One region of the Variovorax endophyticus genome, then DNA from elsewhere that is predicted to be linked to it. Evidence: predicted binding sites of a transcription regulator. Region 1 holds the regulator's gene; each other region holds the start of a gene.

Evidence for each region. The regulator sigma-54, encoded in region 1, starts transcription at its own class of promoters, with help from an activator protein. The targets are predictions, from matches to a motif close to TGGCANGNAANCTGCTTT.
Region 2: the regulator sigma-54 is predicted to act here: its motif matches at 1,451-1,468, upstream of glnA (type I glutamate--ammonia ligase).
Region 3: the regulator sigma-54 is predicted to act here: its motif matches at 2,192-2,209, upstream of nirB (nitrite reductase large subunit NirB).
Region 4: the regulator sigma-54 is predicted to act here: its motif matches at 692-709, upstream of KV106_RS34000 (transglutaminase family protein).

What each region holds. Positions count from the first base shown of each region.
Region 1 covers NZ_JAHUTH010000005.1:266,771-270,294, forward strand. The annotation lists gene KV106_RS09145 (phospholipase D family protein) at 1-801, opposite strand, end outside; gene KV106_RS09150 (RNA polymerase factor sigma-54) at 812-2,401, opposite strand; gene lptB (LPS export ABC transporter ATP-binding protein) at 2,432-3,226, opposite strand; gene lptA (lipopolysaccharide transport periplasmic protein LptA) at 3,223-3,524, opposite strand, start outside.
Region 2 covers NZ_JAHUTH010000007.1:78,786-82,309, forward strand. The annotation lists gene KV106_RS11105 (EI24 domain-containing protein) at 1-570, shown strand, start outside; gene KV106_RS11110 (competence/damage-inducible protein A) at 567-1,367, shown strand; gene glnA (type I glutamate--ammonia ligase) at 1,515-2,930, shown strand; gene KV106_RS11120 (hypothetical protein) at 3,078-3,524, shown strand, end outside.
Region 3 covers NZ_JAHUTH010000013.1:167,312-170,835, reverse strand. The annotation lists gene nirB (nitrite reductase large subunit NirB) at 1-1,982, opposite strand, end outside; gene KV106_RS18755 (YbaK/EbsC family protein) at 2,376-2,876, shown strand; gene KV106_RS18750 (DUF1289 domain-containing protein) at 2,873-3,136, shown strand; gene KV106_RS18745 (2-hydroxychromene-2-carboxylate isomerase) at 3,133-3,524, shown strand, end outside.
Region 4 covers NZ_JAHUTH010000036.1:31,044-34,567, forward strand. The annotation lists gene KV106_RS33995 (DNA internalization-related competence protein ComEC/Rec2) at 1-662, opposite strand, end outside; gene KV106_RS34000 (transglutaminase family protein) at 784-3,524, shown strand, end outside.

The DNA of each region.
Region 1 (3,524 bases):
CGGCGGCGGCGGCGTGGTGTCGGGGCCGGTGGCGGCCTCGAAGCGGCGCCGCAGTTCGTCGGGAGGCAATGCGCTCGCCACTACCGACTCGACCGGCCGCACGTAGGGGCTGTTCCAGTACTGGTCGAACAGGCTGCCCAGGCGCGGGATCAGCGCGCCCGTCACGAAGGTGTCGAGGTCGATGAAGTTCTCGCCCGCGGTGCGCCGGAAGTACTGGTTGCCGATGTTGCGCCCGCCCGCCACCGCCATCGCGCCGTCGGCGATGAACAGCTTGTTGTGCATGCGCCGGTTGACGCGGCTGAAGTCGAACAGCGAGGCTGTGAAGCGCGCGAGCAGGCTGCCGCGGCCGGCCGGAAAGGGGTTGAACAGGCGCAGCTCGACGTTGGGCGTGGCCGCGAAGCCGCGCAGCAGCTCGTCCTCGCCCGCGGTGTAGAGGTCGTCCATCAGCACGCGCACCCGCACGCCGCGCTGCGCGGCGTCGCGCAGGGTGCGCAGCAGGTAGCGGCCGGTCTCGTCGTTCTCGATCTGGTAGTACTGGACGTCGAGCGTGCGCTGGGCGCGGCGCGCGAGCTGGATGCGGGTGTCGAAGGCGAAGTCGCCGCCGGGCATGAGGCGAAAGCCGCTGAGGTCGGGGTCGGGCTGCGCGGCCAGCGCGATGCGCCCGAGCGCGGTGTCCTTCGACACGGCGATGGCCTTGGTGGGAGTGCGCGGGGCCTCGTCGGGCAACGAGGCGCAGCCGGCGGCCAGCAGCGTGGCCGCGAGGGCGGACATCCAGAGCCCAGACAGCAGGCGTCGGGCCATCGGCGGCTTTCTACAGGGCCTTGCGCAGGTTGGCGGGCGCGATGCGCAGCGCCTCGCGGTACTTGGCGACGGTGCGGCGCGCGCACTCGATGCCCTGCTCCTTGAGCATCTCGGAGATCTGGCTGTCCGACAGCGGCTTCTTCACGCTCTCCGAACCGACGAACTGCTTGATCAGCGCGCGCACCGCGGTGCTCGAGGCATTGCCGCCGGTCTCGGTGCCCAGCGCCGAGCCGAAGAAGTACTTGAGCTCGACCGTGCCGAAGGGCGTGGCCATGTACTTGGCGGTGGTCACGCGCGAGATGGTGGATTCGTGCAGCCCGAGCTCGTCGGCGATCTCGCGCAGCACCAGCGGGCGCATCGCGAGCTCGCCGTGCACGAAGTAGCTCTTCTGCCGCTCGACGATGGCGTTGCTCACGCGCAGGATGGTGTCGAAGCGCTGCTGGATGTTCTTGATGAACCAGCGCGCCTCCTGCAGCCGCTGCGACAGCGCCTGGCTGCCCTCGCCCTTGTGCGACTTGAGCGCGCCGGCATAGATGTCGTGCACGCGCAGCCGCGGCATCACCTCGGGGTTGAGCATGACGCGGAACTTCACGTTGGTGCCGCGGCCGGTCTTGGTGACGATCACGTCGGGAATGACGATGTTGCGCTCGACGTCGACGAAGCGGCGGCCCGGCTTGGGCTCCAGGCGCGCGATGACCTGCAGCGCCGAGCGCACCAGTTCCTCGTTGGTGCGCGTGAGCGTGGCCAGGCGCTTGAAGTCGCGCCGCGCGAGCAGCTCCATCGGCTGCTTGCAGATGGCGAGCGCGGTCTTGCGCACCAGCTCTTCTTCCTCGGTCTCGTCTTCGTCGGCCAGCGCGCGCAGCTGGATCGCGAGGCATTCGCCGAGATCGCGCGCGCCCACGCCCGCGGGCTCCAGGCTCTGCAGCAGGCCGAGCGCGACCTGGAAGTGGTGCACCAGCTCGTCGAACTGGTCGTTGTCGTCGCCCGCGAGGCCCGAGGCCAGCGCCGGCAGCGAATCCTCGAGGTAGCCGTCGTCGTTGAGCGACTCGATCAAAAAGCGCAGCGCAGCGCTGTCGTTCTCGTTGAGCCGCAGGCTCAGCGCCTGGCGGTGCAGGAAGGACTGCAGCGATTCCTGGCTGCGCGCGAGCTCGGTGGCATCGGCGCGCTCGTCGTCGCCGGTGCTGCTGTTGTTGCGCGCGGGCGCGTCGCTGCCCCACTCGCTGTCGTCGGGCGCCATGTCGACGGTGCCGTCGCCTTCCCAGTCGGGCTCGCGCTCGGGCGAGTCGAGGGCCGGCTCGGCCTCGGACGACGAGGCGGTCTCGGTGGACGTGGTCGAGGTCGAGGGCGCGGCGCCCGCGTAGTCGCTCTCGGCCTCGCGCTCGGTGTCCTCGCGCGGCGCGGGCGTGTCGGCGGCGTCGAGGCCGAATTCCTCGCGCGCGGCTTCCTCGGCGGTGCGCTCGAGGAAGGGGTTCTCGTCGAGCATCTGCTCGACCTCCTGGCTCAGTTCGAGCGTGGAGAGCTGCAGCAGTCGGATCGACTGCTGCAGCTGAGGCGTCAGCGCGAGATGCTGCGAAACGCGCAGCGACAAGCCTTGTTTCATGCCCTCAGGAAATGGCTGGCGCGAGGGTCATCACATGCGGAAGTGCTCGCCCAGGTAGACCCGGCGCACTTCGGCGTTGTCGACGATCTCCGAGGGCGTGCCCTGTGCCAGCACATGGCCGTCGCTGATGATGAAGGCGTGATCGCAGATGCCCAGCGTCTCGCGCACGTTGTGGTCGGTGATGAGCACGCCGATCCCGCGTTCCTTCAGGAAGCTGATGATGCGCTGGATCTCGATCACCGCGATCGGGTCGATGCCGGCGAAGGGTTCGTCGAGCAGGATGAAGCGCGGCTGGGTGGCCAGCGCGCGCGCGATCTCGACGCGGCGGCGTTCGCCGCCCGACAGCGCGAGCGCGGGCGAATCGCGCAGGTGGTCGACGCGCAGGTCGGCCAGCAGTTCCGACAGGCGCTCTTCCATGCGCTGCTTCGACAGCGCCTGCGGCCGGCCGTTGGCGTCGGGCTCGCGCTGCAGCTCGAGCACCGCGCGCACGTTCTCCTCGACCGTGAGCTTGCGGAAGATCGAGGCTTCCTGCGGCAGGTAGCTCAGGCCCATGCGCGCGCGGCGGTGGATCGGCATGTGGGCGATGGGCTCGCCGTCGATGGAGATCTCGCCCGCGTCGGCGCGCACCAGCCCGACGATCATGTAGAACGAGGTGGTCTTGCCGGCGCCGTTGGGGCCGAGCAGTCCGACGACTTCGCCCTTCTGCACGTCGAGCGAGACGTCCTTGACCACCTTGCGGCTGCCATAGCTCTTCTGCAGGCCGCGCGCGACGAGGCGGCTGCCCGGCACGCCGTTGGCTTCCTGGGTTCCGGCGGCTTCGATCACTTGCGCTCTTCCGCTTCGCCGCTGAGCGTGGTGCTCGGGCGCAGGCCGGCGCCCGGGGCCGGCGTGGGCGCCGGGGCCGCGGGACGGCGCGTGGCCGGGGCCGAGGCGCCCGGTGCCGCGGGCGCGGCCGACTTCGGCGTGAGGATGGCCTTGACGCGGCCGCCGCCGCCCGGTGCCGACACGCCGGCGTTCGGCGGCACGGTCGAGCCGTTGACGGTGTAGGTGTCGTTGCTCTGGTCGTAGACGATCAGCGCGCCGCTGCTCTCGTCGTTGGGCGTGGCGCCGACCAGGCGGCGCA
Region 2 (3,524 bases), on a different contig from region 1:
GCGCCCGCGCTCACGCGGCTGGTGGCCGAGCGCCGCTTTCCCTCGCTCGAGCGCAAGAAGGGCGCTTCCTTCTTCGGCAGCGTCGCGCGTTCCATCGGCCTGACCGTGCTGGCGCTGCTCGCGCTGGTGGTCTCGATGCCGCTGTGGCTGATCCCGCCGCTGGTGCTGATCCTGCCGCCGCTGATCTGGGGCTGGCTCACCTACCGCGTGATGAGCTTCGATGCGCTGGCCGAGCATGCCAGCGCCGAGGAACGCGCCACCTTGCTGCGCGCGCACCGGCTGCCGCTGCTGTGCATCGGCGTGCTCTGCGGCTACCTGGGGGCGGCGCCGAGCATCGTCTGGGCCTCGGGCCTGCTGTTCGCGGCTGCCTTCTTCGTGCTGGTGCCGCTCGCGATCTGGATCTACACCCTGGTCTTCGCCTTCTCGGCCCTGTGGTTCGGCCACTACTGCCTCGATGCGCTCGCGCAGCTGCGGGGCCAGCGCGCGGCCGCCGCGGCGGCCGCCATTCCGGGCGACGCCGCCGCCATCGAGGCCGACCAGGCCGTTCTCTCCCAATGGAAATCCCCATGACCCGTGAATTCGGCCTGATCGTCGTCGGTGACGAGATCCTTTCGGGCAAGCGCCTCGACAAGCACATGCCCAAGGTGATCGAGCTGCTCGCGGCGCGCGGCCTGCAGCTGGGCTGGGCCGAATACGTGGGCGACGTGCCCGAGCGCATCACCGCCGCGCTGGCGCGGGCCCTCGCCTCGGGCGACATCGTCTTCTCGACCGGCGGCATCGGCGCCACGCCCGACGACCACACCCGCCAGTGCGCCGCCAGGGCGCTGGGCGTGCCGCTGGCGCTGCATCCCGAGGCCGAGCTGCTGATCCGCGAGCGCATGCAGGACACGGCGCGCGAGCAGGGCGTGGCCTACGAGCCCGACCGGCCCGACAACATCCACCGGCTCAACATGGGCGTGTTTCCCGAGGGCGCCCGGATCATCGCCAACCCCTACAACAAGATCCCCGGCTTCAGCGTGGGCGACGTCCATTTCGTGCCCGGTTTCCCGGTCATGGCCTGGCCGATGATCGAGTCGGTGCTCGACGGGATTTATGCCGATCTTTTCGTCCAGAGCCGGGTCATGGAGAAGTCCGTGATCGTTTTCGGTGCCATGGAGGCCACCCTCACGCCCCTGATGCAGGCGATCGAGGAGCGCCATGCGCGCATCAAGGTTTTCAGCCTGCCGAGCGTCGATCACCCCCAGTACGGCCGTCATATCGAGCTCGGCGTCAAGGGCGATCCGGACCTGCTCGACGCGGCCTACGGCCAGCTCATCGAAGGCCTGCACACTTTTAATGCACAACTTGGCCCAGAATTGGTGCGTTGATTTCGATTGCACCAATTTGGTGAATTCGATCGCGTTCCAGGCCCCCAAAGTGCCCGCCGCCACGCGTTCGACGCAGGCGACAATGGCACAGAAACTGCATCCCGCATCCCTGTATTCCCAACCACCCATCCAACTCAGGAGAAATTGATGGCAAAGACCGTCGCCGACGTCATGAAGCTCGTGAAGGAAAACGAGGTCAAGTTCGTCGACTTCCGTTTCACCGACACCCGCGGTAAAGAACAACACGTGACCGTGCCCGTGTCGCACTTCGACGAAGACAAGTTCAGCTCGGGCCACGCGTTCGACGGCTCGTCCATCGCCGGCTGGAAGGGGATCGAAGCGTCGGACATGCAGCTCATGCCCGACCCGAACACCGCCAACATCGATCCCTTCTTCGAAGAGACCACGATGATCCTGACCTGCGACGTGATCGACCCGACCGACGGCAAGCCGTACGAGCGCGATCCCCGTTCGCTGGCCAAGCGCGCCGAAGCCTACATGAAGGCCTCGGGCCTGGGCGACACGGCCTACTTCGGTCCGGAACCCGAATTCTTCGTGTTCGACGGCGTGCGCTGGAAGAACGACATGTCGGGCTGCTTCGTGAAGATCGAATCCGAAGAAGCTTCGTGGAACACCGACAAGGAATACGAGCACGGCAACACCGGCCACCGTCCCGCGGTCAAGGGCGGCTACTTCCCGGTTCCCCCCGTCGACAGCTTCCAGGACATGCGCTCGGAAATGTGCCTGGTGCTCGAATCGCTGGGCATCCCGGTCGAAGTGCATCACCATGAAGTGGCCAACGCCGGCCAGATGGAACTCGGCACCAAGTTCAGCACGCTGATCCAGCGCGCCGACTGGGTCCAGCTGCAGAAGTACGTGATCCACAACGTGGCCCACGCCTACGGCAAGACCGCCACCTTCATGCCCAAGCCCATCGTCGGCGACAACGGCTCGGGCATGCACGTGCACCAGTCGGTCTGGAAGGACGGCAAGAACCTGTTCGCCGGCGACGGCTATGCGGGTCTCTCGGACTTCGCGCTGCACTACATCGGCGGCATCATCAAGCACGCCCGTGCCCTGAACGCCATCACGAACCCCGGCACCAACAGCTACAAGCGCCTGGTGCCCGGCTTCGAAGCCCCGGTGAAGCTGGCCTACTCGGCCAAGAACCGCTCGGCCTCGATCCGCATCCCGTTCGTGTCGAACCCGAAGGGCCGCCGCGTCGAAGCGCGCTTCCCCGATCCGCTGATGAACCCGTACCTCGGTTTCGCCGCGCTGCTGATGGCCGGCCTCGACGGCGTGGAAAACAAGATCCACCCGGGCGAAGCCGCGAGCAAGGACCTCTACCACCTGCCGCCGGAAGAAGACGCGCTGATCCCGACCGTCTGCCACAGCCTCGACCAGGCCCTCGAGTACCTCGACAAGGACCGTGCCTTCCTGACCAAGGGCGGCGTGTTCACCGATGCGTACATCGATGCCTACATCGACCTGAAGATGCAGGAAGTCACGCGCTTCCGCATGGCCACGCACCCGGTCGAATTCGACATGTACTACTCGCTCTGATCGCGGTTTTCCGCTCGGAGTAACACGAAAGGACGGCCTCGGCCGTCCTTTTCGTTGGGGCCGGAACATCCTGTCATCGGGGGCGTCGAATTGCATGAAAATGCGCCTTTTCGCGCTTCCCCGGGCCCTCGAGGTCCCCAAGATCCCATGAAGACTGCCGCACCACTCCTCCTCCTGGCCGCTTCCCTGCTTGCCCTGCCGGCACTCGCGCAGGAGCGCGTCTGGCGCTGCGGGAACGAATACACCAACAACGCCACCGTCGCGCAGCAGCGCGGCTGCAAGGTGATGGAGGGCGGCAACGTCACCGTCGTGCAGGGCGCCTCGCGCGCCGCGCTCGGCGGTGCCGCGGCATCGACCTCCGCGGCCCGCTCGCCGGCCGGCAGCCCGCGGGTCGAGGGCGCCGACCAGCGCGCGCGCGACGGCGAAGCGCGCTCGGTGCTCGAGTCCGAACTGCGCAAGGCCGAGGCCCGCCAGTCCGAACTGCAGAAGGAATACAACAACGGCGAGCCCGAGAAGCAGGGCAGCGAAGGCCGCAATTACCAGAAGTACCTCGACCGCGTGGCCGAGATGAAGGCCGAACTGGCCCGCAACGAA
Region 3 (3,524 bases), on a different contig from region 1:
TAGCGGTTCTCGAGCTCGACCGCGAGGCCCACGCTGTCGTCCACGCCGTAGCGGCACCAGGTCGAGCCGACGCAGCTCTTCACCGTGCGCAGCGACTTGCCGTAGGCATGGCCCGACTCGAAGCCGGCCGCGATCAGTTCCTCCCAGATCGCGGGCAGCTGCTCGACGCGCGCGCCGAACATGTCCACGCGCGCGCCGCCGGTGATCTTGGTGTAGAGGCCGTACTTCTTCGCCACCTGGCCGACCGCGATCAGCCCGTCGGGCGTGACCTCGCCGCCCGGCATGCGCGGCACCACCGAATAGGTGCCGTCCTTCTGGATGTTGCCGAGGAAGTAGTCGTTGCTGTCCTGCAGCGCGGCCAGGTCCTTCTTGAGCACGAACTCGTTCCAGCACGAGGCGAAGATGCTCGCGGCCACGGGCTTGCAGATATCGCAGCCCAGGCCCTTGCCGTGTTTCGCGAGCAGGTCGGCGAAGCTGCGGATCTCGCCCACGCGGATCAGGTGGTAGAGCTCCTGGCGCGAATAGGGGAAGTGCTCGCAGAGGTGGTTGTCGACGGCCATGCCGCGCCTGGCCATCTCCATCTTCATGACCTGCGTGACCAGCGGCACGCAGCCGCCGCAGGTGGCGCCGGCCTTGGTGCAGGCCTTCATCGCGGCCGGGGTGCAGGCGCCCTGGCCCACGGCCTCGCAGATCCGGCCCTTGCTGACGTCGTTGCACGAGCAGATCTGTGCGCTGTCGGGCAGGGCCTCGACGCCCAGGCCCGGCTTGGCCCTGCCGTCGCTCGAGGGCAGGATCAGGAATTCGGGATCCTCGGGCAGCGCGATGCCGTTGAGCGCCATCTGCAGCAGGGTGCCGTATTCGGCGGCATCGCCCACCAGCACCGCGCCGAGCAGCAGCTTGCCGTCCTCGCTGACGACGATCTTCTTGTAGACCTTCTTGCGCTCGTCGATGAACTGGTAGGCGCGCGACTTCGGCGTCCTGCCGTGCGCATCGCCGATGCTCGCCACGTCCACGCCCATCAGCTTGAGCTTGGTGCTCATGTCGGCGCCGGTGAAGGCGGCCTCGTGCTCGCCCGCGATGTGTCGCGCCGCCACGCGCGCCATGTCGTAGCCGGGCGCGACCAGGCCGAAGGTCTGCTCGTTCCACGAGGCACATTCGCCGATCGCGTAGACGTTGCGGTCGCTGGTGCGGCAGTGGTCGTCGACCGCCACGCCGCCGCGCGGACCCACGGCCAGCAGGCACTGGCGCGCGAGCTCGTCGCGCGGGCGGATGCCGGCCGAGAACACGATCATGTCGGTCTCGAGGTAGCTGCCGTCGGCGAACACCATGCGGTGGCGCGCGGCGGCGCCGTCGACGATCTCCACCGTGTTGCGGCCGGTGTGCACGTGCAGGCCCAGCGCCTCGATGCTCTCGCGCAGCGCGCGGCCGCCGCCTTCGTCGATCTGCACCGCCATCAGCCGCGGCGCGAACTCCACCACGTGGGTCTCGAGGCCCATGTCGCGCAGTGCCTTCGCGCATTCGAGGCCGAGCAGGCCGCCGCCCACCACCACGCCGCTGCGCGAGCGCGCGCCGCATTCCTTCATCGCCTCGAGGTCCTCGATGGTGCGGTAGACGAAGCAGTGGGGCCGGTCGCGCCCGGGTACCGCGGGCACGAAGGGGAAGGAGCCGGTGGCCAGCACCAGCTTGTCGTAGCCCACGACCTCGCCGTCGGCCGTGGTGACGGTGTTGTTGCGGCGCTCGACCGCCACCGCGCGCGCGGCCAGGCGCAGCGTGAAGCCGCTGCGCTCGAAGAAGCCGGGCTCGACCAGCGAGAGGTCTTCGGCCGTCTTGCCCGCGAAGAATTCGGACAGGTGCACCCGGTCGTAGGCCGGCCGGGGCTCCTCGCACAGGACGGTGACTTCCGCGCCGGGAATGCCGAGCGCATGGAGCTGCTCGAGGAACTTGTGGCCGACCATGCCGTGGCCGATGACTGCGATTTTCATGCTGAGGTCCTGCGGGGGCAGCCGGTCCTCGAGGGCGGGCCACCAAGGCTGTCGGACGACAGCGGCAGGAGGCCTCCGCGACGGAACGGATGCGAGTAATCGGATGGACAAACGAATCCGGCGGCTCATCGCCATCGGCTCGTTCGAACCCCGCCGTCGTTAGCGGAGGCACTGCGGACCCACCCAGGCCGGGAGGTCCGCGACGAGGTTCAGCAATATCCATGCCGCCCCAAAAGACCGGCCGCGGCCCGCGCGTGCACCGGAATCGCACCCGAATCGGCGCGGCGGCGGTGCCGCGTTCTCCGCATTGGTGCGGTGCCGCAGGCTTTTTCGTATGCTCGGGAGCCTGCAACGCGGGGCACGCGCCCCCACGAACCTCCGAAGACCCAAGCCATGTGCGGCTCCGAACTCCATTCCCTTCCCGACGGTGTCCAGCGCGTCGCGCGCGTGCTCCAGGACGCCGGCCATCCGCATGCGCCGCGCATGCTCGACGACGCCTGCCGCACCGCGCAGCAGGCGGCCGACGCGCTCGGCATCGCGGTCGGCCAGATCGCCAAGAGCATCATCTTCCGGCGCAAGAGCGACGAGGTCGCGGTGCTGGTCATCACCTCGGGCGACAGGCGCGTCGACGAGAAGAAGGTCGACGCGATCGTCGGCAAGACCGGCCGCGCCGACGCCGACTTCGTGAAGGCGCGCACCGGCTTCACCATCGGCGGCGTGTCGCCCGTGGGCCATGTGACGAAGCCGGTGGTGCTGATCGACCGCGAGCTGTTCCGCTTCGAGGAGATCTGGGCCGCCGCGGGCCATCCGCATGCGGTGTTCCAGCTGCGCCCGCACGACCTCGAGACGCTCACGGGCGCGCCGGTGGCCGACGTGGTGGTGGCCGCGGCGTGAACGTCGCCGAAGCGCAGGCCCTGGCCGATCGCGCCGCCGACCTGCGCGAGCGGGCCGAGCCGGTGCCCTCGCCCTGCAGCTCGGTGTGCCGCATGGACCGGCTCAGCGGCTTCTGCGAGGGCTGCCTGCGCACCATCCCCGAGATCGCGGGCTGGAGCCGCATGGAGGACGGCGAGCGGCGGCAGGTCTGGCGCGCGATAGAGTGGCGGGCCCGGGCCGGCATCTGGCGCGCCCCGGCCATCGGAGACATCGACGCATGAAGCACATCGACTTCTACCTGGACTTCATCTCGCCCTATGCCTATCTCGCGTTCGAGCAGCTGCCGCAGGCGCTCGAGGGCCTGAGCTACAGCGTGGACTACCGGCCGGTGCTGCTGGGCGCGGTGCTCAAGGCGCACGGCCAGCTCGGGCCGGCCGAGATTCCCGCCAAGCGCGGCTGGACCTACCGCCACGTGCTGTGGCTGGGCCACCAGCACGGCATCGAGATCGCGATGCCGGCCTCGCATCCCTACAACCCGCTCGCGCACCTGCGGCTCGCGCTCTCCACCTCCGACGACGGCCGCGTGAGCCGGCTGGTGGCCGAGACCGTGTTTCGCCATGTCTGGCGCGGCGGCCTCGAGGCGGCCGATCCCGCGCGGCTGGCCGCGCT
Region 4 (3,524 bases), on a different contig from region 1:
ATGCGCACATGGCCGCTGGCGCGCAGGCCCTGCTCCCACATCCACAGCTCGCTGTCGAAGCCATGCGGGTTGCGATGGCCGTGAGGCGCCTTGAGGCGCACGGTCAGGCGCCAGCGCTCGCCCGCATGCACCGGGCTCTCGGGCAGGAGGTCCGGCGCCGACGCATCGGCCGCGCCGTTCCAAAGGCTGCTGCCCTCGGCATACCAGCCGAGCGCGATGCGGTCGGGCACCGCGGGCGATCCGGCCACAACAGGGTCGGCCCAGCGCGCGGACTCGACAGCGAAGCGAAAACGCGTGCCGGCATCGCCGCGCTGCGGCATCTGCGAGACCACGCCCACGAGCTGCAGGTCGCGCCCCTCGAGCGCGGGATCGAGCGCGCCGGCTGCATAGACCGTGGCCCGTGCGCCCGCGAGCCCCGCGCCGATCGCCGCACCGGCCAGCGCGGCGCAGACCCAGGCGGTGCGCGCATGCCGCGGCAGGCGCCAAACCCCGATGAGACCTGCGATGCCCGCGAGCAGTCCGCCTGCGTAAGCCATGCCGTCCCACAGCACCGGCTGGCGCAGCTGCAGCGCCACGCCCGCGAGCGCTGCCGCGAGCGCGACGAAGGCGCAGCGCGCGCGCACGACGGCATCGGATGCGTCTCGCACACCCTTGGCGACCATGATGCAAACCCTCCCCCAACGACGCTTCGTGGCGCGCTAATTGCTTTGTCTTCTGGGCTAGTATGCGTCTCACCAGAGACATCTTTTCGATGCAATCTGCCAGTACTGCACACAAAAACGCATGTCCATCCACGCCGCGCTCCACCACGTCACCCACTACAAATACGACCGCCTGGTGCAACTCGGCCCGCAGGTCGTCCGGCTGCGTCCGGCGCCGCATTGCCGCAGCAACGTCATCTCGTACTCGCTGCGCGTCGAACCGGCCGAGCACTTCGTCAACTGGATGCAGGACCCGTTCGCCAACTACCAGGCGCGGCTCGTGTTCCCCGAGAAGACGCGCGAGTTCAAGGTCACGGTCGACCTCGTGGTCGAGATGGCGGTCTACAACCCCTTCGACTTCTTTCTCGAGCCGCAGGCCGAGAACTTCCCTTTCAAGTACACGCCCTCGCAGGCCGAGGAACTCGCGCCCTATCTGGTCACCGAGGAGCCCACGCCGCTGCTCGCGGCCTACCTCGACAAGATCGACCGCAAGGAACAGCGCACCATCGACTTCCTGGTCGGCATCAACCAGCAGGTGCAGCAGGACGTCAACTACCTGATCCGCATGGAGCCCGGCGTTCAGACGCCGGAAGAAACGCTCGCCAACGGCAGCGGCTCCTGCCGCGACTCGGGCTGGCTGCTGGTGCAGCTGCTGCGCCACTGCGGCCTGGCCGCGCGCTTCGTCTCGGGCTACCTGATCCAGCTCACGCCCGACGTGAAGGCGCTCGACGGCCCGAGCGGCACCACGGTCGACTTCACCGACCTGCATGCCTGGTGCGAGGTGTTCCTGCCGGGCGCCGGATGGATCGGCCTCGATGCCACCTCCGGCCTGCTGGCCGGCGAGGGCCACATCCCGCTGGCCTGCACGCCCACGCCCTCGAGCGCCGCGCCCATCGAGGGCGGCGTCGACGAGTCGAAGGTCGAGTTCGGCCATGACATGAAGGTCACGCGCATCTACGAATCGCCGCGCGTGACCAAGCCCTACACCGAGGAGCAATGGACCGAGGTGCTGGCGCTGGGCGAGGCGGTCGACAAGCGGCTGCAGGCCGGCGACGTGCGCCTCACGATGGGCGGCGAGCCCACCTACGTGGCCACCAGCGACCGCGACGCGCCCGAGTGGAACACCGACGCGCTCGGCCCCACCAAGCGCGGCTATGCCACCGAGCTGGTCCACCGGCTGCGCGCCGAGTACGGCCAGGGCGGCTTCCTGCACTTCGGCCAGGGCAAGTGGTACCCGGGCGAGCAGCTGCCGCGCTGGGCGCTGTCGATCTTCTGGCGCGCCGACGGCCAGACGCTGTGGCACGACCCCGAGCTGTTCGCCGACGAGCGCTTCCCCACGCACTACACCAGCGAGGACGCGCGCCGCTTCACCAGCCTGCTGGCGCGCAAGCTCGGCCTGACCGACCGCTACGTGCAGCCGGGCTTCGAGGACATCTACTACTACCTCTGGCGCGAACGCCGCCTGCCGGTCAACGTCGACCCCTTCGACTCCAAGCTCGACGACGAACTCGAACGCGTGCGCCTGCGCCGCGTGTTCACGCAGAAGCTCGACGCGGTGATCGGCTACATGCTGCCGATCGAGCCCGGCAACGCGAACCGCGATGCGCCCGCGCTCGAGGGCCCGGCCTGGAAGACCGGTCCCTGGTTCCTGCGCGACGACCGGCTCTACCTGATCCCCGGCGATTCGCCGATGGGCTACCGCCTGCCGCTCGACTCGCAGCCCTGGGCCAGCAAGGGCGACTACCCCTACCTGATCGAGCGCGACCCGACCGCGGCGCGCGACGCGCTGCCGAGCGCGGCCGACTACCGCGCGCGCTACACCGTGGGCACGGCCGGCGGTACCGGTGCCGACCTCGGCGCCGTGCCCTATGCCTTCGGCACGCCCGCGGCCGTGCCCGCGGCGCTGCGCATGCAGGGGCCCGGTACCGGCATCGGCGAAGGCACGGGCGACGGCAGCGCGGCCGATGCCGACGCCGCCCTCGACAGCGCCGCCACGCGCCAGCCGCTGCGCGGCGAATCGGCCCACTGGGTCACGCGCACCGCGCTGTGCGTCGAGGTGCGCGACCCGCGTCGCGCCAACGGCCCGGCGGCCGAGAAGAAGGGCAGCGCCTCGGGCGTGCTCTACGTCTTCATGCCGCCGCTGGCACGCCTCGAGGACTACCTCGACCTGGTCGCCGCCGTGGAAGCCACCGCACGCGAGCTCGGCGTGCGCATCGTGATGGAAGGCTATCCGCCGCCGCGCGATCCGCGCCTGAAGATGCTGCAGGTCACGCCCGACCCCGGCGTGATCGAGGTCAACATCCATCCGGCCCACAACTGGAAGGAACTGGTCGACCACACCGAATTCCTCTACCAGGCCGCGTTCGAGACCCGGCTGTCGGCCGAGAAGTTCATGACCGACGGCCGCCACACCGGCACCGGCGGCGGCAACCACTTCGTGATGGGCGGCGCCACGCCGGCCGACAGCCCCTTCCTGCGCCGGCCCGAGCTGCTGGCCAGCCTGCTGCTGTACTGGCACAACCATCCCTCGCTGAGCTACCTGTTCTCGGGCATGTTCATCGGCCCGACCAGCCAGGCGCCGCGCGTGGACGAAGCGCGCAACGACCAGGTCTACGAGCTCGAGATCGCGCTCAGGGAGATCGCGAAGAACCGCGAGCTGTACGGCCAGCACATGCCGGCCTGGCTGGTCGACCGCACGCTGCGCAACATCCTGATCGACGTCTCGGGCAACACGCACCGCAGCGAGTTCTGCATCGACAAGCTCTACTCGCCCGACTCCAGCACCGGGCGCCTCGGCCTGCTCGAGCTGCGTGCCTTCGAGAT